DNA from 2 places in the Variovorax sp. GW822-FHT04E09 genome. Region 2 is predicted to be linked to the other one. Evidence: riboswitches for the same ligand, from Rfam matches in the RefSeq annotation. Region 2 holds a riboswitch; the other holds the start of a gene.
What was found. A riboswitch is a leader RNA that binds a small molecule or an ion and turns the genes downstream of it on or off. The one in region 2 is predicted to bind cobalamin.
Positions count from the first base shown of each region.

Region 1: linked by a shared signal. The riboswitch ahead of AC1RL8_RS05410 (TonB-dependent receptor) and the one ahead of AC1RL8_RS00940 (TonB-dependent receptor domain-containing protein) in region 2 are both predicted to bind cobalamin.

Region 1 is NZ_JBXAMR010000001.1:1,135,806-1,146,402, forward strand. Features, by position in the region: gene cobN (cobaltochelatase subunit CobN) at 1-2,123, opposite strand, end outside; gene cobW (cobalamin biosynthesis protein CobW) at 2,128-3,192, opposite strand; gene AC1RL8_RS05400 (energy-coupling factor ABC transporter permease) at 3,305-3,982, opposite strand; gene AC1RL8_RS05405 (PepSY domain-containing protein) at 4,056-5,594, opposite strand; gene AC1RL8_RS05410 (TonB-dependent receptor) at 5,605-7,788, opposite strand; cobalamin riboswitch at 7,920-8,202, opposite strand; gene AC1RL8_RS05415 (hypothetical protein) at 8,284-8,505, opposite strand; gene AC1RL8_RS05420 (hypothetical protein) at 8,657-9,064, shown strand; gene AC1RL8_RS05425 (cation:proton antiporter domain-containing protein) at 9,069-10,597, opposite strand, start outside.
Region 2 is NZ_JBXAMR010000001.1:190,993-201,589, reverse strand. Features, by position in the region: gene cobO (cob(I)yrinic acid a,c-diamide adenosyltransferase) at 1-83, opposite strand, end outside; gene AC1RL8_RS00965 (ABC transporter ATP-binding protein) at 397-1,179, opposite strand; gene AC1RL8_RS00960 (FecCD family ABC transporter permease) at 1,176-2,186, opposite strand; gene AC1RL8_RS00955 (ABC transporter substrate-binding protein) at 2,192-3,058, opposite strand; gene AC1RL8_RS00950 (bifunctional adenosylcobinamide kinase/adenosylcobinamide-phosphate guanylyltransferase) at 3,070-3,651, opposite strand; gene AC1RL8_RS00945 (cobyrinic acid a,c-diamide synthase CobB) at 3,638-5,035, opposite strand; gene AC1RL8_RS00940 (TonB-dependent receptor domain-containing protein) at 5,020-6,972, opposite strand; cobalamin riboswitch at 7,045-7,284, opposite strand; gene AC1RL8_RS00935 (hypothetical protein) at 7,418-7,645, shown strand; gene AC1RL8_RS00930 (cell division protein ZapA) at 7,642-7,977, shown strand; gene AC1RL8_RS00925 (sulfite exporter TauE/SafE family protein) at 8,270-9,097, shown strand; gene AC1RL8_RS00920 (universal stress protein) at 9,171-9,596, shown strand; gene AC1RL8_RS00915 (AraC-like ligand-binding domain-containing protein) at 9,642-10,597, opposite strand, start outside.

The DNA of each region.
Region 1 (10,597 bases), 940 kb from region 2:
CCGTCGCGGATCTGGGTTTCTTTCAGCTCGCACAGGTACGCATCGACGCGCGCCAGCACGGCATCGTCTTCCGCACCCGGCATGCCCAGCTCTTCGACGAGGTGCTGCGCGCGCACGGTCGCGAGGATCTGCGCGCGCAGCACCTTGGCACGGCGCGCGTCGACCAGCAGCGCGTCGTAGTACTCGTCGACCTGGCGCTCCAGGTCCTGCAGCGGGCCGTGGTTCTCGGCGCGCGTGAGCGGTGGCATCAGGTGGTCGACGATCACGGCCTGCGTGCGGCGCTTGGCCTGCGCGCCCTCGCCGGGGTCGTTGACGATGAAGGGATACACGTTGGGCAACGGCCCGAGGATCGCGTCGGGCCAGCAGGTGGCCGCGAGCGCCAGGCTCTTGCCCGGTAGCCATTCGAGGTTGCCGTGCTTGCCGACGTGGACGACCGCGTCGATGGCGAACACGTCGCGCAGCCAGAAGTAGAACGCGAGGTAGCTGTGCGGCGGCACCAGCTCGGCGTCGTGGTAACTCGCGTAGTCGGCCAGGTCCAGCGGTCCCAGCGCGCGCGCCGGCTGGATGCCCACGAACACGCGGCCCAGCCGCAGCCCGGCGATCATGAAGCGGCCCTGGCGCAGCATCGGGTCGTTTTCGGGCGGGCCCCATTGCGCGTCGATGGCGGCGGCCATGCCCTCGGGCAGCGCCGCCAGGCGGGCTCGGTAGTCGGCGAGCGCGTAGCTCTGCCACGCGGGCCGCGCAGCCCATTGGGCAGGATCGTTGGCGATGCCCTCCTGCAGCGTGCGCATCAGCGCGTCGCCGTCCGCGGGCAGCGCATCGAGCGTGTAGCCCTCGGCCTGCATCGTACGCAGGATGGCCATCACCGAGGCCGGCGTGTCCAGCCCCACGCCGCTGCCGATGCGGCCTTCGCTGCCGGGATAGTTCGCCAGGATGAGCGCGACGCGTTTTTCATCCGCGCGCAGTCTGCGCAGGCTGCACCAGCGGCGCGCGAGTTCGGCCACGAAGGCGATGCGGTCGGGCTCGGGCCGGTAGCCGACCACTTCGGTCTGCGTGAGTTCGCAGCGGTGCGACAGGCCCTTGAAGCTCACGGCGCGCGTGACGATGCGCCCGTCCATCTCGGGCAGCGCGATCTGCATCGCGATGTCGCGCGGGCGCAGGCCCTGGCTGTCAGCCAGCCAGTCTTCGCGGTTGCCGCCGCTCACGATCACCTGCAACACGGGGGCATCGTCCGCGAGTGCCAGAGGCTCACCGCTTTCGTCCGAGGCACCCTGCCCCAAGGCGGCGAAGGCGGTGGTGTTGAGCACGAGCTGCACTTCGTGTTCGATGCACAGCGCGCGCAGTGCGGACAGGCACAGCGGGTCTTTCAGCGAATCGAGCGCCACGGGCAGCGGGTTCAGTCCTTGCGCATGCAGCGCGGCGGCCAGCGCATCGAAGGCCTCGGTGTTGCCCGACAGCAGGTGCGAGCGATAGAACACCAGTGCCACCACGGGCGCATCCGCATGCCAGCCGGCGCGCAGGTCGTCGATGCCCGCGACCGTGTGCGTCGCGTCCACGCCGCCCGGCACATGCAGCGCGACCTGCGGCAGGCTGCGCGGCGGCAAGGGCGCCTCGCCGTGGCCCAGGCCGTGGAAGGCCACCGCGCGCAGGAACTGCGCCGCGTTGCCCGCGCCGCCCGAGCGCAGGTACTGCCACAGCTGCCGGCTCACGCCGCGCGCCGCGGTGCCGCGCGCGAGCAGGTCCTCGTCTTCCTGCAGGTCGCCCGAGAACATCGCGAGCTGCTGGCCCTGGCGCTTCGCAAGCTTTTCGAGCTGCTGCAGACCGTAGGCCCAGGCCGACTCGGCCCCCAGGTGATCGACCACCACCACGCGCGCATGCCGCAACACCTCGTCGACGTACAGGTCGAGCGACGCGGGCTGGCGCAGGTGCATGAGGTTGGCCAGCCGCAGCGAGGGGTAGCCGGGGTCGGTGGCCGCCAGCGCCGTGCGCGCGGCGGCGAGCAGCGCGAGCGTGGTGTCGGCCGAGCTGAGCACCACGATGTCGCCCGGCGTCTGGTCGAGCCGGGTGACGACGCTCGGATCGTCCTCGACGAAGCGGCCGGGCTGGGTGCTCAGCAGGTGCATGCGGTCAGGCGGGAACGGCCGCCACGCCTTCCAGTGCCTTGCGCAACGCGCCTTCGTCCAGGTCTTCGCCGATGAACACGAGCCGCGTGCGCTGCGCCTCGCCGTCGCGCCAGCGGCGGTCGAAGTGGTGGTCGAAGCGACGGCCCACGCCCTGCACCAGCAGGCGCATCGGCTTGTGCGGCACGGCGACGAAGCCCTTCACGCGGTAGATGGTGTGCTGCTCGACCAGTGCAGTCAGCACGGCGATGAGGCCATCGCGGTCCACGGGCGGCAGCTCGATCACGAGCGAGTCGAACTCGTCGTGGTCGTGGTCTTCCTCGTGGTCGTGGTGGCTCTCGCGCAGGTGGATGGTGCTTTCCGCGGCGCGGCCCTGGCCCAGCAGCAGCGCGAGCGGCAGCTTGCCTTCGGTGGCACCGACGATCTTCACCTCGGGCGGCAGCTCTTCGCGCACCAGCGCCTCGACCTGCGCGCGCGCGGCGGCGTCCATGAGGTCGGTCTTGTTGAGCACCACGAGGTCGGCGGCCGAGAGCTGGTCTTCGAACAGCTCGTGCAGCGGCGATTCGTGGTCGAGGTTGGGATCGGCGCGGCGCTGCACGTCGACCTGCGCGGGGTTCGCGGCGAACTGGCCCGAGGCGGCGGCCGGGCCGTCGACCACGGTGACCACCGAATCGACGGTGAAGATGTTCGCGATGTCGGGCCACTGGAAGGCCTGCACCAGCGGCTTGGGCAGCGCCAGGCCCGAGGTCTCGATGAGCACGGCATCGATCTGGTCGCGGCGCTCGGCCAGCTGCAGCATCACGGGCAGGAACTCTTCCTGCACGGTGCAGCAGACGCAGCCGTTGGCCAGTTCGTACAGCGCGCCTTCGCGCTCGTTGCCCTCGTCGTCGCAGCCGATGCCGCAACCGCGCAGGATGTCGCCGTCGATGCCGAGTTCGCCGAACTCGTTGACCACCACCGCGATGCGGCGGCCCTCGGCATTGCCGAGGATGTGACGCAGCAGCGTGGTCTTGCCGCTGCCGAGGAAGCCCGTGACGATGGTGACGGGGATCTTGGCGTTGCTTTGTGTCATGGAATGGATGCTTTCAGGCGCCGAAGGCGCACGGGGAATCGGGCGCGGCGCGTGCGTGGCGCACGCGCCGGCGAACGGCACGCCCTCTTCAACGAGGGGCTGCCGGCGCGAATCAGACGGCGCTGTACAAGCGGCGCTCGACCAGGGCCGTGCCCTGCAGACGGCGCCAGGCCTTGGCCGCGGCCAGCACGCCCAGGTCGACCAGCGGCTCGACCAGCACGACCGTCATGTAGGCCGCGCCGAAGCTGGCGATCTGGCTGAGGTTCTCGAGGCCCGTGCCACGGCCGTAGAGGGCCCAGAAGCCCACCCACACCACGATGCCGCCCTGGTAGGCCACCGACAGCTTGAAAGCCTGCTGGTAGCTGATGTCCACGTAGGCCATGTTCGCGGGAATGATGCGGCGTGCCAGCGCGGCGGTGGCGAACAGCGGCACCAGCAAGGTCGTGACGTTCATGCCGTACTGCGGCAGGTCAGGCGGTGCGAAGAACAGGCTCTGGATGAGCAAGCCGCCGGCCAGGCCGATGGCCGCGGGCGCGAGCCCGAAGAGGAGCATCAGCGTGGTGCCCAGGATCAGGTGCACCTCGGACACGCCCACGGGATGGTGCGGGAACACCTCGAAGAAGCAGAACACCAGCATCACGGTGAAGACCGAGCGCAGCAGCAGGCCGATGGGGCCGTCCTTGCGCAAGGTGTCGAAGGCGACCTTGCCTGTGTAAGCCAGTGCAGCCGCCCCCGTGGCATAGCTGAGGAAGATCTTGGATCCGTCGACGAGTCCGGGTTCGATGTGCATCGCGCACCTCCTGAAATGCACCGAAGTGCGAAAGTTGATTGTTGGGGGATGGACTGGCTTGCGCAAGTCCCCGTCATGAAACCCGGGAGCCTTGCAGCCCCCGCTGAACAGGCGACGGCTGTGGCTTGCGCCGCAGCCGCCGCCAGCCGATCACCACGCCGCTCGCCGAAGCGACGACGCCGATGACCGACAGGAACCACATCACCAGATCCCAGGCGGGCCGGTACTGGATGAGCCAGGGAAAGTCGAGGCTGTGCGCGGCATTGAAGAGCCAGCGGCGCAACCGCGCGTTGCGGTCGTTGCTGCCGGCCACCTGGCCGCTCGTCGGGTCGATGTAGAGCCAGCTGCGCGCGGCATCGTCGAACTCGAGCCGCCACACGGGCAGCACGCGCGTGCGGTGGTGGCCGTACCAGTGGAAGTCTTCGTGCGTTTGCAAGGCGGCCTGCGTGATCGCGGCGCCGGGGCGCAGCCGGGCGGCGGCGCGCATGATGTCGTCGCGAGCGATGACGGCCGGCGCGCCGGTCGCTGCATCAATCACCTGCACGCGGGCCTGCGCATCACGCAGTTGCAGCAGCGGCTTCCCGTCGAACCACATCAGAAGCGCCTCACGCGGTGCAGCAGCGCCCTCGCCTGCCGGCACCACAGCCGGCGGCCAGGGGAACGGCGATGCGCCGGTGCCCGTGTAGCGCGCCATCGCGGCCGCATCGGCCGGCGCGCGCTGGAACCAGCCGTTGGGGTTCATCGACAGCCAGCCGCTCACGATCCAGGTCAGCACGAAGAAGCCGCCGATGAGCCCGGCGATGTGGTGCCAGGCCATCCAGCCGGTGTACGGCGTGACCGCGCCGCTGCGAAAGCGCCGCCGCAGCCGGATGCGCAGGATGCCGATGACGATGCCCGTCACGGCCGAGACGATGCAGGCGGCCGACAGCCACACGACCACGTCGTGCCACAGCGGCGGGTCGGCGCGCAGCGGCGTGAAGTAGATCCAGTGCGGCACGGCGCCCAGCCAGTTCCAGAAGCGCTCGGTGCGCGTGGTGTCGCGCACCACCTCGCCGGTGCGCGAGGACACGTACAGCTCGGTGCCCGCCGCGTCGCCGGTTTCGATGCGGTGCAGCGGGCGCAGCGGGTTCAGGCCCTGCGGCACGGTCCACTGGTCGCGCTCCAGCGTCTCGGCCCAGCGTGCGCCGGGCTGTGCGGAGAAGTCGCGCGCGATGGCCTCGGCCTGCGCCGCATCGACCGGGCCGAGCACACGGCCATCGCGCGCAGAAACGGCATGCCGACCGCCGCGCGCATCGACGATGCGCCACACGGGCTGGGCGTCGGTGCCGGCCTGCATCTCCAGCGCCATGCGCCGGGGCGGCTGCGTGCGCACCGCGGGCGGCAGCGCCTCGAGCGCGCCAGCCGGCGCGACCACCGCCTGTTCGAAGCGCACCGGAGCGAGCCCCGCGAGCCGCTCTTCGTCCGTGAGGTTCGGGTACCCCACGTACATCATGACCACGCCCGAGACGAACCACATGACGAACAGCAGGCAGCCGCCGATGCCCAGCCATCGGTGCGTCCAGTACAGCGCCCGCCGCAGCGGAGGCCATGTGCGTTGCCATGCGGTGCTCATGCGGCCATGCTCAGAAAGTCACGAACGCCGACAGCTCGAACGAGCGCGGCCGGCCCAGCAGCCACTGGTTGCCTCCGTTCGAGAACGACACCGGGTACTTGCGGTCGGCCAGGTTGTAGGCGCGCAGCGCGAGCTTGAGCGACGGGTTCGCCTGCCAGCTCACGCCCGCGTCGGCCACGGTGTAGGAGCCGATGCGGCGCGTGTTGGCCGCATCGACCTGCCGCGCGCCGACGTGGCGCACGCCCAGCTCGGCCTCCCACTGCGGCAGGAAGCGCCAGTGCAGCCACAGGTTGGCCGCCACCTCGGGCACGCCGGCGGGCGTGTTGCCCGCGCGCGAGACCAGCGACTTGCCGACCGCTTCATTGAAGTCGTCGTAGCGCGCGCGCAGCCGCGCGGCGTTGGCTTCGAGGCGCAGCGTGGAAGTGAGCGCCAGGTCGAGCGTGGCCTCGATGCCTTCGGACGACTGCTTGCCGATCTGCTGCACGACGGTCGGGTCGTTCGCGTCGCGCGACAGCAGCTTGGTCTTCTCGATGCGGTAGGCGGCCACGCTCCAGGCGCCGCGGCCCTCGGCCAGCTGGCGCTTGTAGCCCACCTCGACCTGCTTGCCGACGCTGAGCTCGAACGGCACCTGCGTGGTCGAGGTGCTGATGAGCCCGGTGAGCGGATCGGCCGCGCGCGCGACCTGCGCATAGAACGACTGCGCGGCGTCGGGCGCGTAGACCACGCCCAGGCGGCCGGTGGCGTACTCGAAGGTCTTGTCCAGGCGCGGGGCGCGGTTCTGCGGATCGGTGCGCACGATCTTCGCGCGGTCCCAGCGCAGGCTGCCGACCACCGACCAGTGTTCGTCGAAGGCCAGCTTGTCTTCGGCGAAGAAGGCGTAAGTGCTGGTCTTGGTCTTGTAGCGCGGCAGGTAGGGCGTGGGCGAGACGTAGTAGCCGGGGTTGAAGACGAAGGCATCGACCACCGAGCGCCCGCCGTAGGGCGTGTCGCTCGAATTCAGGAAGTCGATGCGATTGGCGTCGAAGCCCACCAGCACCTGGTTCTTCAGGCCGAACAGCGCGTGCTTGAAGGTGGCGTCGGTGCGGTTGCCGATCTGCTCCTGGTCGTGGCCGATCTCCAGGTAGTCGCCGCGCGTCACGCGGTTCGTGGTGGCGCTGTAGGTGTAGGTTTCGCTGTCGCGCCAATGGCGCTTGCTGTCCAGGCGATAGAGCTGGTTGCGCACGGTGAGGGCGTCGTTGGGGGTCCACTGCGCATCGAGGCGGGTCCAGCGGTCGCGGTACTTGACCTCGGCGTCGTCGAGGTTGTAGTTCTGTTCGCGGTTCAGGCTGCTCACGCGGCCGTTGACGAGCGGCACGCCGAAATAGCGCTGCGGCGTCTGGCGGCCCTCGTCGTGCGAGAGCGTGAACTGCAGCCGCGGCGACACATCGAGCCGCACCGCGCCGCCCACCGCCAGGCTCTCGGCCTCGCCGCGCAACATGAAGCCGTCGGTTTTTCGGTGGCTGATGTCGAAGCGGTACGAGAGCATGTCGTTGATCGCCCCGCCGCTGCCGAAGGCGACCTGGCGCGTGGCGTCGGAGCCCACGGTCACGAGCGCCTCGTTGCGAATCGGGCCGCGCGTGGGCTTCTTGGGCACCACGTTGATCGCGCCGCCGATGGCGCCTTCACCGAACATCACCGACGCGGCGCCGCGCAGCACCTCGATGCGGTCGGTCGACCAGGTGTCGAACGGGAAGGTGACGGTGCCCGCACCCACGTACAGGCGCGTGCCGTCGTACAGCTGCATCACCGAGCCGTGGCCGTTGAAGCCGCGTGCCGACAGCGACGAGCCGCCATTGCCCGGCGCGGGCGATCCCGTGATGCCGGTGGCGCGGCTCGCGGCCTCGACCACCGAGACGTCGCCGCGCGCGCGGATCGCGTCGCCAGTGAGCACCTCGATGCTGGCCGGCGTTTCGAGCGGTGTGAGGCCCAGGCGGCTGCCGGTCTGCGTGGGCTCGTCCAGGGCCAGCGGCGTGTGGCGGCTGGCCTCGACCTGCACGGGGGTGAGGCTGGGGCGACCGGCCGTGTCGCCCGACTGGGCGAGAACTGGCCCGCAAGCGAGGCCGAGCCCCAGTGAAAGACCTGAAAGACCCGAAAGGCGCGCCCGTTGCAGGGGCGGGCCCGAGCGATCGCGCGGCGGCGATGCAATGCGATTCATCCGACTTCTCCTCCAGCCCGCGTCCCCGCAGGCTCCTGACCGATCGCGGACGCCGAGGGAGAAGAGACGAGGGGCGGTGCCGTTTCGCGCGAGGGAAAAGCGGCAGGCCCGGACACGCACTCCCGCAGCATCCGAAGGCGGTTGCGAAGGCCGGTATCCGGGCTCGCGGAGTGCGTCGGGATGCAATGCATGCACCTCGGCGCCGAAGCCCTCGCCTTCCCACGCCGAAGCGCAGTGGCTGCCCGGGCGAAGAATCGCCGGGGCCTGAGGGTGTCGATGTCCGCTGACCGTTGCGGGGGCAGCGCAGGAATGGAAGGGTCGTTCGAAAAAACGACGCCTCGCACCTGCTTCCCGTTTAACCCCGCCGCCAATCCTGTGACTGGTCGTGCAGGGCACCTTCGAACCGTGGGGTGTTGGACGACACCGGTGTGAACCAATGTTTCCAACCGCCGGGATTATAGGGAGCGCCCTGCGGCAGCGCCCTTGCGGGCCCCGTCAGACGGGCTTGCCGTCGGGCCCGAAGAGCCGCCGCAGCACCGCCACGCCGGCCACCAGCGCATTCGAATACGTGGCGTAGGGCTCGTGGGCGGCTTCGAGCGGCACGTACACATGGGTGGAGTCGCCGGGCGAGCCGTCCACGGCCTCCATCAGCACCCAGTAGAACTCCCCTTCTTCCAGTTCGTGGACGGTGAGTGCGATGTCTCTCGGCGAAGGCATGACGGTCAGAGAAATGAAACAGGGAATGAACCCGCCTTTGAACGGGCAAGGGGCCGGCGCGGTTGTCAGTACTAGGGCTTCTCCTACAGTGCATGGACGCCGCGCGGCCTAATGTTAGGGGTGGGGAGTTGCATCAGAACAAGGAGTCAGCATGAAACATTTCACGCTTGAACCCAACATGCGCGCCGCCTTCGGTGGCGCGTTCTACCCGACCGGTTACTCCCTGGTGATGTTTCCGAGCGTCGAAGATGCCAGCCGCATCGGCCACGGGCTGATCGCGAAAGGCATCGTGAGCGGCGACGAGGTCTACCTGATACCGGCCGAAACCGTCCTGGCGGAAATCGCGCCGACCGTGCATGCCTCGCACAGCCCCCTGCCCTCCGCCGGCACCGACGGCGACACGGTGCGCGCCTTCATCCAGCTGGCCCACGAAGGCCACACGGGCCTGCTGATCCGCACCAAGGACGGCGCCATCGCCGAGCGCGTGATGGAACTGGTGCGTACCGTGCCCTACTCGATCGCCGAGCGTTATCGCACGCTGGTGATCGAGGACCTTTGAATCGTCAAGCCGGCACCGCCATCGCGGCGGCGCGCTGCACCACATCGCGGGCCATGGCCTGGGCGAGTTCCTGTTCGCCCAGGAACACCTTCGCGTCGGTTTCGGCGGCCAGCAGGCGGGCTTCCTGCTCGTTATGGCTGCGCACCACGGTCTGGATGGTGGGGTTCAGCGTGCGCGCGGTTTCGATCATCTGGCGCACGTTCATGGCGTCGGGCGTGGCCACGACGAGCACGCGGGCGCGCGCCACGTGCGCCTGGATCAGCACCGCCGGGTCGGCCGCGTCGCCCCACACGGCGGGGATGCCGGCCTCGCGCAGCTTCTCGACCAGCTCGCGGTTCTGCTCGGCCACCACGTAGGGGATGTCGTTCGTCTCGAGCTCGGCGGCGATGCGCCGGCCCACCCGGCCGTAGCCGACCAGCACCACCTGGCGCGACAGGTACTTGGCCTCGGTGGTCATGGGCAGCTCGGCCAGCGGGTCGCTGCGCGCGTCGAGTTCGCGTGCGAACTTCGAATGCGCGTGCAGCCATTTCTGCAGCGGCGCGATGAGACTGAACCACAGCGGGTTGGTGGCGATGGAGATCAGCGCGCCCGCGAGCACCAGGCTCTGCCCTTCCACCGGCAGCAGGCCGAGCGACACGCCCAGCCCGGCCAGGATGAACGAGAACTCGCCGATCTGCGCCAGGCTCGCGCTCACCGTGAGCGCGGTGGCCAGCGGGTAGCGGAACACCAGCACCAGCGCGCAGGCCGCGAGCGACTTGCCCAGCACGATCACCAGCACCACGGCCAGCACCTGCAGCGGGCGCTCCAGCAGCACCGAGGGGTCGAACAGCATGCCGACCGACACGAAGAACAGCACGGCAAACGCATCGCGCAGCGGCAGCGACTCCTGCGCCGCGCGGTGGCTGAACTGCGACTCGCGCATCACCATGCCAGCGAAGAAAGCGCCCAGCGCGAACGACACGCCGAACAGCGCCGCCGACGCAAAGGCGATGCTCACGGCCGCCGCCACCACGCACAGCGTGAACAGCTCGCGCGAGCCGGTGCGCGTGACCTGCCAGAGGATCCACGGGAACACGCGCCGCCCCACCACCAGCATCAGCACCACGAAGCCGCCGACCTGCAGCAAGGTGAGGCCCAGCGTCTGCCAGACGGGGTCGCCGCTGGTGTCGACCTTGGTGCTGCCCAGCGCACCCGCCAGCGGCGGCAGCAGCACGAGCACCAGCACCATCGCGAGGTCTTCGACCACCAGCCAGCCCACCGCGATGCGGCCGGTGAACGAATCGAGGATGCCCAGGCTCTCGAGCGCGCGCAGCAGCACCACCGTGCTCGCCACCGACAGCGCCAGCCCGAACACCAGCGCCGTGCCCCAGCTCCAGCCCCACCACATGGCGAGGCCGCCGCCGAGCAGCGTGGCGACCGCGATCTGCGCGATGGCGCCGGGCAACGCGATCTTGCGCACCGCGAGCAGGTCGGCCAGCGAAAAATGCAGGCCCACGCCGAACATCAGCAGCATCACGCCGATCTCGGCCAGCT
Region 2 (10,597 bases):
CCCGTGTTGACGATGACGATGCCGCGGCGTTCGCCTTCGGGCTTTTCGTAGGGCTTTTCGCTGGGAGGGGTTTCTATTTGCATGAGGGGTTCCGTTCTTGGGTGTTCTTGTGTCCGTTGTTCAGGGCGTGTGCACAGGCCACCGGGTACTTCCCTCCGCGAATGTCCCCCGGGCTTCGCCCTCCTCCTTGATTTCGCTGCGGGAAGCACCCGGTGTCCTGCGCACGATGGGCGCTGTCGTTGTGCTTGTCGATCAACAGCTGCACTGCCCCACGTTCACGTCGATGGGGTGCCTTGCGCAGCGAAATCAAGGAGGAGGCCGCAGGCCGGGGGACATTCGCGGAGCAAGGTGCCCCGTCGGCGGGAGCGCGCCCTGAATGACTCGATGCGCGAGGCTTCATAACGGCAACGCGATCCATTGGTCCGCCACGCGATGCACGCGAATGCGATGGTCGAACACCTGCTCCAGCGCCTGGTGAGTTTCAGGGTCGGAGCAGGCACCGTGATGCGTCACCCGCCCCCGATTCATCACCACCAATTCGTCCGCAGCCAGCGCCATCGGCAGCTCGTGCAACACGCTGACCACGGTGCGGCCTTCCGCCACCAGTGCACGCGCCGTCTGCATCCAGTCGGCCTGATGCGGCGGATCGAGGTTGGCCAGCGGCTCGTCCATCAGCAGCAGCTCGGCCTCGACCGCCAGCGCGCGCGCCAGCAGCACGCGCTGGCGCTCGCCTCCCGACAGCTGCCCCAGCGGACGGTCGCGCCAGTCCCAGGCCTGGGTGCTGCGCAATGCGCGCTCCACCGCATCGCGATCGGCTTCGCTGGGTGCCGCGAGCCAGCGCTGATGAGGCAGCCGCCCGAGCATGGCGACGTCGTAGACCATCAAATCGTCGGCACTGCCCTCGCCCGTGCCGCTCTGGCCCAGCCATGACAAACGCCGTGCGCGCACGCGGGCCGGCACGGCCGCCTGCGCCTCGCCGAAGAGCCGCACTTCGCCGCGATGTGCAAGCAACCCTGCCAGCGCTTTCAACAACGTCGACTTGCCGGCGCCGTTCGGCCCGACGATGCTGGTCCAGCGGCCGGCCGCAAGCGCCAGGTCGATGCCGTGCAGCACCTCGACCGACCCGAGCGTGGCGCTGAGACCGTGCGCTTCGAGCGCGGCTGATGAGGTGCGGCTCACAGTCCGCCTCCCTTCGCGCCGCGCCGGTGCATCAGCCACAGCAGGTAGCTGCCGCCGAGCACCGCGGTGAGCACGCCCACCGGCAGTTCCTGCGGCGCGATCAGCCAGCGCGCCAGCAGGTCGGCCGCCATCAGCAGCAGCCCGCCCATCAACGCCGACAGCACGATCAGCCGCGCATGCGTGGTCTTGACCACCGAGCGCACCAGGTGCGGCGCGGCCAGGCCGACAAAAGCGATCAGGCCGGTCTGCGCGACGGCGGCGCCGGTCGCCAGTGCCAACACGGCCACCAGCGCGGCGCGCATGGCGCCCAGCGGCAGGCCCAGGCTGCGTGCCGTGGCCTCGCCCAGCGCCAGGCCGTCGAGCACCGGCGCGAGCGCCCAGGCCAGCAGCAGGCAGGCCGCGCCGACCGCCGCCATCACGGCGCAGGCGGCCCAGCCGACCAGGCCAGTGCTGCCGAGCACGAAGCCCTGCAGCGCCTGAAGAATGTCGGCCGAGGCGATGGTGATGAGGTCCTTGGCGGCGCCCAGCACCACGCCGACGATCACCCCCGCGAGCAGCAGCCGCAAGGTCTGCTGCACGCCGCGCGCCAGCGTGAGCGTGAGCAGCACCGCGGCCACCGCGCCGACGAAGGCCGCGCCGGTGAGCCCCAGGCGCATCACCCATTGCGTGCTGGTGACGGAGCCGCCGAACAGCATCAGCGCCAGCGCCACGGCGAGCGACGCGCCCGAGGCGCTGCCCAGCAGGTACGGGTCGGCCAGCGGGTTGCGGAACAGGCCCTGCGCCACCGCGCCCGCAAGCCCGAGCAGCGCGCCCGCCAGCCATGCGCCGAGGGTGCGCGGCAAGCGGATGTCCCACACGATCTGCAGCGCCACCGGGTCGTGCCGCGCGGACAGCAGGCTCTGGAAACCGGTGCTGCCAATGCCCAGGCCGAAGAGCAGCAGCGCCGCGCCCAGCACCAGCAGGCCGGCACCGAGCAGCAGCACGCGACGCAGGTGCGCGGAATGCATGCCGCTCACCGCCCCTTGTCCGCCAGGCACTGCGCCATCAGGCGCGCGGCCTCGTCCATGCGTGGGCCGGGGCGCACGACCACGTCGGTCTGCTCGGCGTCGAAGCGGCACACGCGGCCTTCGCGCACCGCGCGGATGCCGCCCCAGCCGGGTCGCTGCTCCAGCCCCATGGCGCTGCGCACGCTGACCATGATGAGGTCGGGGTTCGCGCGCACCACGAACTCGGGGTTGAGCTTGGGAAAGGGGCCGAGCGACGCCGGCACGATGTTCTTCACGCCCAGCCGCGCGAGCGTCTCGCCGATGAAGGACGAATCGCCCGCCGCGTAGGGGCCGGTGTTGACCTCGAAGTACACGCGCAGGCCCTTGGCGCTGGCGGGCAGCGACTGGGCCGCGGCCGACACCGCCGCGTCGATGGCGCGCCACACGGCGGGCGCCTCGTGCGTGCCGAGCACCTGGTCGAGTGCGCCCAGCACGCGGCGCACGTCGGCATGGCTCTTGGGTTCGAGCACGATCACCTTCAGGCCCAGTGCCTCGAGCCGCTGCGTGACGCGCGACGATTTGGCGAGCAGCACCACGTCGGGCTTGAGCGCGACGATGGCTTCGACATTCGGATCGATCCCGCCGCCAAGCTGCGGCAGCGCGCGCACCTGCGCGGGCGAATTGGAATAACGGTCGACGCCGATCAGACGGTCGCAGGCGCCGAGCGCGCAGACGCCTTCGGTCAGCGACGGCAGCAGCGAGACGATGCGCTGCGGCGCTTGCGCCAAGTGCACGGTAACGCCGCGCTCATCGACCACATCGACGGCCTGCGCCGCCTGCGCGCCCACCACCAGGGCGAGCCCGAGCAACGACGCTCGCAACCAGGTCTTCATGCGATCGAAGCTCATGCGCCGGGCGCCTTCAGCGTCAGCGGCAGGCCGGCGACCATCAGCGTCGCGCGGTGGCAGGCGGCCGCCACGTCCTGGTTCAGCCGGCCGAGCACATCGACGAAGGCACGGGTCTCGCGGCCGAGCGGGATCACGCCCAGGCCGATTTCGTTGCCGACCAGCACCACCGGCCCGCGCGCCTCGCGCAGCGCGATGAGCAGCAGCGTGGCGTGCGCCGAGGGCGTGCGTGTGACCACGGCGGCGCCTTCGGTGCGCAGCGGCATCAGCAGGTTGGTGAGCCACAGCGTGAGGCAGTCGACCACCACGAGCGTGTCGGGCGCGCTCTGCGTGACGATGGCGCGCCCCAGCTCGATCGGCTCCTCGAGGGTCTGCAGACCGGGCACGCGCTCGGCGCGGTCGACCTGGTGGCGCGCGATGCGCTCGCGCATCTCGTCGTCGTGGGCCTGCGCGGTGGCGATCAGCACCGCGCGGCGCGATGCGGGCGCCTGGGCCAGCCAGTCGGCCGCGCGCTGTTCGGCGCGGCGCGACTTGCCGCTTTTCTGGCCGCCGAGGATGAATTCGTGCTCAGTGAGGGGCATCGGGGGGCGCCTGTGCGGCGTGGCTGTCGAGTTCGAGGGGCATGGCGCTGAAGAGCCGCGCGGTCGCTTCCGGGCTGGACGCGAACCACGCATGGAAGTAGCTCGCGCGCACGGGGCCGTGCACGTACAGCGCCTCGCCGCCGCGCGTGCCGACAGTGCGCGCGACGGGCGCGAGCGGCGTCTCGCAGCGCGAGTAGTGGAAGGTGTGGCCGCGCAGGGCGTGCACGCCCAGGTCGAGCTGCTGCGGGCCCAAGCCGGCCAGCCGCTTCTGCATGACGGCCCGCCCCGGCAGCACGCCCCAGAGGCGGTGCACGTCGGTCGGCTCGGCGTCGTCGCGCGTGGCGAGTTCGTCGAACAGCGCCATCATGCCGCCGCATTCGGCCCAGATCGGCTTGCCGGCCGTGACGTGGTTGGCGAGCGAGAGTCGCAACCGGTCGCTGGCCGACAGCACGGCCGCATGCAGCTCGGGGTAGCCGCCGGGCAGCCATGCGGCGTCGCAGGGCGGCAGCGGTTCGTCGGCCAGCGGCGAGAAGAACGCGAGCCGCGCACCGAGGGCCTCGAGCACCTCGAGGTTGGCCGGGTAGATGAACGAGAACGCCGTGTCGCGCGCGATGGCGATGGTGCGCCCGGCCAGCAGCGGCGCGACGGGCGCCGTCGGCGCGGGCTCGAAGCGTACCTGCGGCAGCTGCCCGGGCGCGCGCTGCCCCAGCGGCGTGGCGGCGAGCACGTCGGCCGCGGCATCGAGCCGCACCATTGCGTCGCCGAGTTCGGCCGCGCCGACCAGCCCCAGGTGGCGTTCGGGCAGCGCGAAATCGGCGCTGCGCGGCAAGGCGCCGAGCCAGTCGCCGGGCTCGCGCAAGGCGTCTTTCAGCATGTCGGCATGGCGCTCGCCGGCCACGCGGTTGGCGAGCACGCCGGCCCAGGGCAGGCCCGGGCGGAAGTTCTGCAGGCCGTAGGCCAGCGCGCCGAAAGTGCCGGTCATGGCTTGCGCGTCGATCACGGCCAGCACCGGCAGGCCCAGGCGCTCGGCCAGCTCGGCCGCGCTGGGCGTGCCGTCGAACAGGCCCATCACGCCTTCGACGATCACCAGGTCGGCCTCGCTCGCGGCGGCATGCAGGCGCGCGCGGCAGTCGGCTTCGCCGGTCATCCACAGGTCGAGCGAATGCACCGGCGCGCCGGTGGCCAGCGCGAGCCAGTGCGGATCGAGGAAGTCGGGACCGCACTTGAAGGCCCGCACGCGGCGGCCCTGGCGCACGTGCAGCCGCGCCAGCGCGGCCGCGACCGTGGTCTTGCCCTGCCCCGAGGCCGGCGCGGCCACGAGCACCGCGGCGCAGGTGACGGCTGCGCCGGGCGAGGAGCGACGGGTGTTTACTGCGGAGTCCACTTGAGTCCGACGTACGCGGTGCGGCCCCCGGTGGCGTAGAGCCGTGCGAACTGGTAGTCCTTGTCGCCCACATTGTCCACGCGCGCCACCAGGTTCAGGTCGCGCATGATCTGCTTGCTGGCCGACAGGTTCAGCAGCGTGTAGCCGCCCAGCTTGACGGTGTTGGCCGCGTCGTCGTAGCGCTTGCCCGAGCTTTGGAGCTCGGCGCCCAGCGTCCAGCCGGCGATGCGCCAGTCGGCGCCCAGCGTGCCGTGGGCCCGGGCGCGGCGTGCCAGCAGGTGGTCGGTGGCGAGGTCGCGCGGGTCCTGGTAGTCGAGCGAGGCGCGCAGCGTGACGTCGCCGATGCGGTGGCCGCCCGTGAGCGTCACGCCCTGGTAGCGCGCACGCGCCGTGCTGGCGTAGCAGCCGAACGACGACTGGCAGCCCTTGGCGCTGCCGTCGAACACGATCAGGTTCTGCACCCGGTTGCGGTACAGCACGATGCCGGCCTGCGTGGCGCCGGCCGTGTACTGCAGGCCCAGCTCGACGTTGCGGCTCGATTCGGGTTGCAGGCTCGCCAGGCCGTATTCGCTGAAGCGCTGGTACAGCGTGGGCGCGCGGAACGCGGTGCCGGCCGACACGGTGGCGCGCAGGCTCGGCGTGATGGCGTAGCCGTAGGCGGCGCTGCCGGTGGTCTTGCCACCGAACTCGCTGTCGTCGTCATGGCGCACGTGCAGCTGCAGCGAATGCGGGCCCTTCACGTAGCCGTAGCCCAGTGCGGCGGCGTTCTGCGAGCGGTCGCGCGAGAACAGCTTGGCCGAGGTGGTCGGCGCGTTTTCGAGCGCGTCTTCGCGGCGCTCGAGCGTGGCGGTCACCAGGTGCGCGCCGAAGCGGAATTCGTTCTGGAACAGGTAGCCGCGCAGGCGGGTTTCGGTGCGATAGAACGAGGGCTGGGTCTTGTAGACCGTTTGCGAATCGGTCACCTGCAGGCGGGTGCTGTAGATGTCGTTCCACTTGGCCGACCAGGTCAGGCCGGCGGTGCGCAGCTCGTTGGTCGACACGTCGTTGCGGAAGGTGATCGGCGGCTTGGTGCGAAAGCTCACCGACGGGTCGTAGGCGGCCGCGGTGTTGCTGGTGAGCAAAGTGGCGTCGATGCGCTGGTCGGGCGCGATCTGGAAACCCAGCTTCAGGTTGCCCGAGGTGCTGCGGTAGCCGTCGCGGTCGGGGTTGGTGAAGCCGTCCTTCGAGGGCGTGCGCTTGGCGATCGGCTGGATGTTGAAGCCCTTGCTTTCTTCATGCGCCACGCCGAACGAGTAGTCGAGCAGGCCCGACTTGCCGCTCACGCCGCCTTCGATCCGGCGCAGGCCGTGGCTGCCGAAGCCGATGCCGGCGTAGGGCGACACGCCCTCCTCGCCGCGCTTGGTGAAGAGCTGGATCACGCCGCCCACGGCGTCCGAGCCGTACACCGCGGCGGCCGGGCCGCGCAGCACTTCGATGCGGTCGATCTGCGCGAGCGGAATGCCTTCCCAGCCGGCGCCGCCGGTCGATTGCGAATCGATGCGCACGCCATCGAGGTAGACCGCGGTGAAGCGCGATTCGGCGCCGCGGATGAACACGCTGGTGGCGTTGCCCACGCCGCCGCTGCGCGAGATCTCCATGCCGGGCAGGCGCGCCAGCACGTCGGCCACGCCGGTCGCGCCGCTGCGCTCGATGGTCTTGCGGTCGACGATGGAGACATCGCCCACCAGGTCCGACAGCGCCTGCGGCGTGCGGTTGGCGGTGACGACGGTCTCGTCGAGCGTGGCAGATGCTGCTGCGGCGGCTTGCGCCTGCGCGGCCAGCGGCACCAGCGCCAGACCGCCGAAGGCCGAAGCCAGGGCGAGCGTCAGCGGCAGGCACGCGGGACGGTTGCGGCGCACGCTGGCGCGGCCGCTGGAGAGGGAAACACAGGAAATCATGGGGTGAACCGAACGAACTTCTATGCCCTGGCCGGCTTCCCCGCCGGCGCCATGGGCGTCATGGCTGCCGATGCGGCAGCCGCCTTGTTGGCCGGTATCCGGGCTGGCAGATCGACCCTTTGCCGCCTTCCCAGGCACCTGTTTCAGGGCGCCCAGTGGCTGGATGGAAAGGGGTGACGCGTTGCGGCGTCGTCTGCTTGACCGTTGCGGGGGCAGCGCAGGCGGCTTCGGCCCCGGGGGGCGTCCACTCCTGCTTCCCGTTGAACTGCGCCGTGCGAACCACGCCGCGAGCACCAACGGGCGAGATTTTAGGCCCACGGGGCGGGCACGCCACACCGGGTTTGATCGCAGGCGGCGCAGGCCCCAGAATCTCGGCCACGTCCGGTGCGCGCCCCGCGCGGTGCGCCGGATGTTCCGAATTCCCGGGAAACTACAATCGCCAACCATGCCCGCCTCCAGCCCCATCGACCAGATCGCCGAGCGTGTGGAACGCCTGCTCGTGCGTCACGAAGAGGTGCAGCGCACCAACGCGCTGCTGCAGGAACAGGTCGATGCGCTCACGCGTGAACGCGACGGCCTGAAGTCGCGGCTCGCCGCGGCCCGCACCCGCCTCGATGCCCTGCTCGAACGGCTGCCGGCCGAACCCCCTTCCGAAGATTCCCATCACGCATGAAGCAGATTGAAGTACAGATCATGGGCCAGAGCTATTTGCTCGGCTGTCCCGACGGCGGCGAAGCGCAACTGCGCGAGGCCGTCGACCGCGTGGACGCGGCCATGTGCAAGATCCGCGACGCGGGCAAGGTGAAGGCCCGCGACCGCATCGCCGTGCTCGCCTCGCTGAACCTGGCTTTCGATCTCGCGGCCCAGCAGGCCGCTGCTGCCGCCGCACCGGCCCCCGTCGCGGCCAGCAGCACGGAAGAAACCGCCACCGACACCGACCCGAAGGCGGCCCAGCTCATTCAGAGACTCGATCAGGCCCTGGCGGGCGATGGACATTTGCTCTGAGGGCACGCGGCCCGGCACATCCGGGGCGTAAAATCCGTTTTGTCTGCAGACGTGTCGGGCTTAATATTTCCTTGTTCCAATGCTCTCCGGAGCCGGGCTTGGTACATCGCTTGACGGGCGTGATCATCTCGCGTCAGATGAACCCGAAGTCCGGCTGCCCTCGCCCACCTGAACCCTGGTTCAGGATGCGGGTCCGGCACACCATCTGCAGACACCTTTTCCCGCCACGGCCCCCTGCTTCACCGCACGGGGCCGTTGCTTTTTCAGCCGCTCGTTCTTTCCCCATCCTCCCGTGAACCTCGCTGCCCTGCTCGACCCGCTCCTGATCGCCGAACTCGCCGCGCTCGGCCTGGGCACCGGTTTCCTCGCCGGCCTCCTGGGCATCGGCGGCGGCATGCTGATGGTGCCGTTCATCACGATCATCATGGGCCAGCGCGGCGTGCCGGCCGACCTGGCGGTGAAGATGGCGATCGCGACCTCGATGGCGACGATCATCTTCACGTCGGTGTCCAGCGTGCGCGCGCACCACAAGCGCGGCGCGGTGCGCTGGGACATCGTGCAGCGCCTGGCCCCCGGCATCGTCATCGGCAGCCTCGCGGGCAGCCTGGGCGTGTTCGCGCTGCTCAAGGGCACGGCGCTGGCCATCTTCTTCGCACTGTTCGTGGGCTTCTCGGCCACGCAGATGTTCCTCGACAAGAAACCCAAGCCCACGCGCCAGATGCCGGGCACCGGGGGCCAGCTCGCAGCGGGCGGCATCATCGGCTTCATCTCGGGCCTGGTGGGCGCGGGCGGCGGCTTCATCAGCGTGCCGTTCATGACCTGGTGCAACGTGGCGATCCACAACGCGGTGGCGACCAGCGCGGCGCTGGGCTTTCCGATTGCGGTGGCCAACGTGCTGGGCTATGTGCTCAGCGGCCAGTCGGTGCAGGGCCTGCCGGCCGGCGCCTTCGGCTACATCTGGCTGCCCGCGCTCGTGGTGATCGCGGCCTGCAGCGTGTTCACCGCGCCGTTGGGCGCCAAGGCCGCGCACAGCCTGCCGGTGAAGAAGCTCAAGCGCGTGTTCGCGAGCATCCTGTACCTGCTGGCCGCCTACATGCTCTGGAAGGGCCTGCGGGGCTGAGGCATATCAAACACTCGCTGGCTTTCCTGTGCCATCCTATGCGGCACTTGTTCACAGTCGTAGAAGGAAAGCCATGAAAATCCTCATTGCAGTCGACGGCAGCGCCTACACGCAAAAGGCCCTCAACTATCTGCTCGCCAACCGCGCCATGTTCGTGGACGGCCATGAGCTGGTGGTGGTCAATGTCTGCACCGGCATCTCCGGCCACGTGGCACGCCACCTGAGCAAGGAAATCGTCACCGAGTACTACGCCGAGGAAAACGCCAAGGTGCTCGACCCGGTGAAGGCCTGGTTCGCCGAGAAAGGCGTGGCCAACTTCACTGCCGATGCGCGCCACGGCCACGCGGCCGAGGAAATCCTCAAGTCGGCCACCGAATCGAAGGCCGAGCTGATCGTGCTGGGCACGCACGGCCACGGCATCCTGGGCCGCGCACTGATGGGTTCGGTCGCGACCAAGGTCGTGGCCGAGACCGACATCTCGGTGCTGCTGGTCCAGTAAGAAGACCCGACCGCCCCGGCGACGGCCGATGCGCCGTGGCCGCGGTCACTGCGGCGAGCGCTGCCGCCGCCATTCGCGCGGCGAACACCCGAAGCGCTCGCGAAACGCGCGGCTGAAATGCGCCGCGTCGTTGAACCCCCTCCCGTACGCGATCTCTCCCACGGGCCGCCCTGCCAGGCGCGGCTCCAGCAGGTCGCGGCTGCATGCGTCGAGCCGGCGCTCCCAGATGTACTGCGAGGGCGTCAGCGGCTCGCTCTTGAACACGCGGTGGATGTGGCTCACCGACATGCCCAGCTGCGCCGCCAGCGTGCCCACCGACAGCGTCGGATCGGCCAGCTGCTCGTCGATGCGCTGCTTCACGCGCGCGAGGTGGTACGCCGTGAGCTTGCTGAGCGCCGGTGCGTGCGCCGCGGGCAGCGTCTGCAGGCCGGCCACCAGGATGTTCTGCACGCCATGGGCCACCGCCAGCGCCGAGGCCGGCTGCAGCGCGTCGAAGTCCTCGCGCAGCGTGCGGATCATGCCCAGCAGCAGGTGCCCCGCGCCCTCGCGCCCTGACACCGTGGTGGCCGTGAGCGCTTCGGTGTCGCGCAGTTCGCTGCGCAGCCGCTCGCCGGGCAGCTTGAGCACGATCTGCTCGAAGGGCTGGTCGAACAGCAGCTGGTAAGGCCGCGTGCTGTCGTACAGCGCGAAGTCGCCGGCGCCGAGCACGGCGTCGCGCCCGTCCTGGCGCACCACGCCCTGCCCGCGCGCCTGGATGCTCACGAGAAAACAGTCGTCGCTCGACGCCGCGATGTGGCCCGGCGTGCGCATCACCTTCTGCGCCCGCGAGGTCACGACCGACATGCCGAGGCCGGGCAGTGCGTGCTGGCGGATGCTGCCCTCGAAGTCGCCGCCGTCGCCGGTGCGCACCGCGTCGCATTCGAGCTGCACGTAGACGTTGCAGATCATGTCGGTCCAGTACGCGAGCCGCTGGTCGCGCGGGACGGCATCGGTGCTGAGCA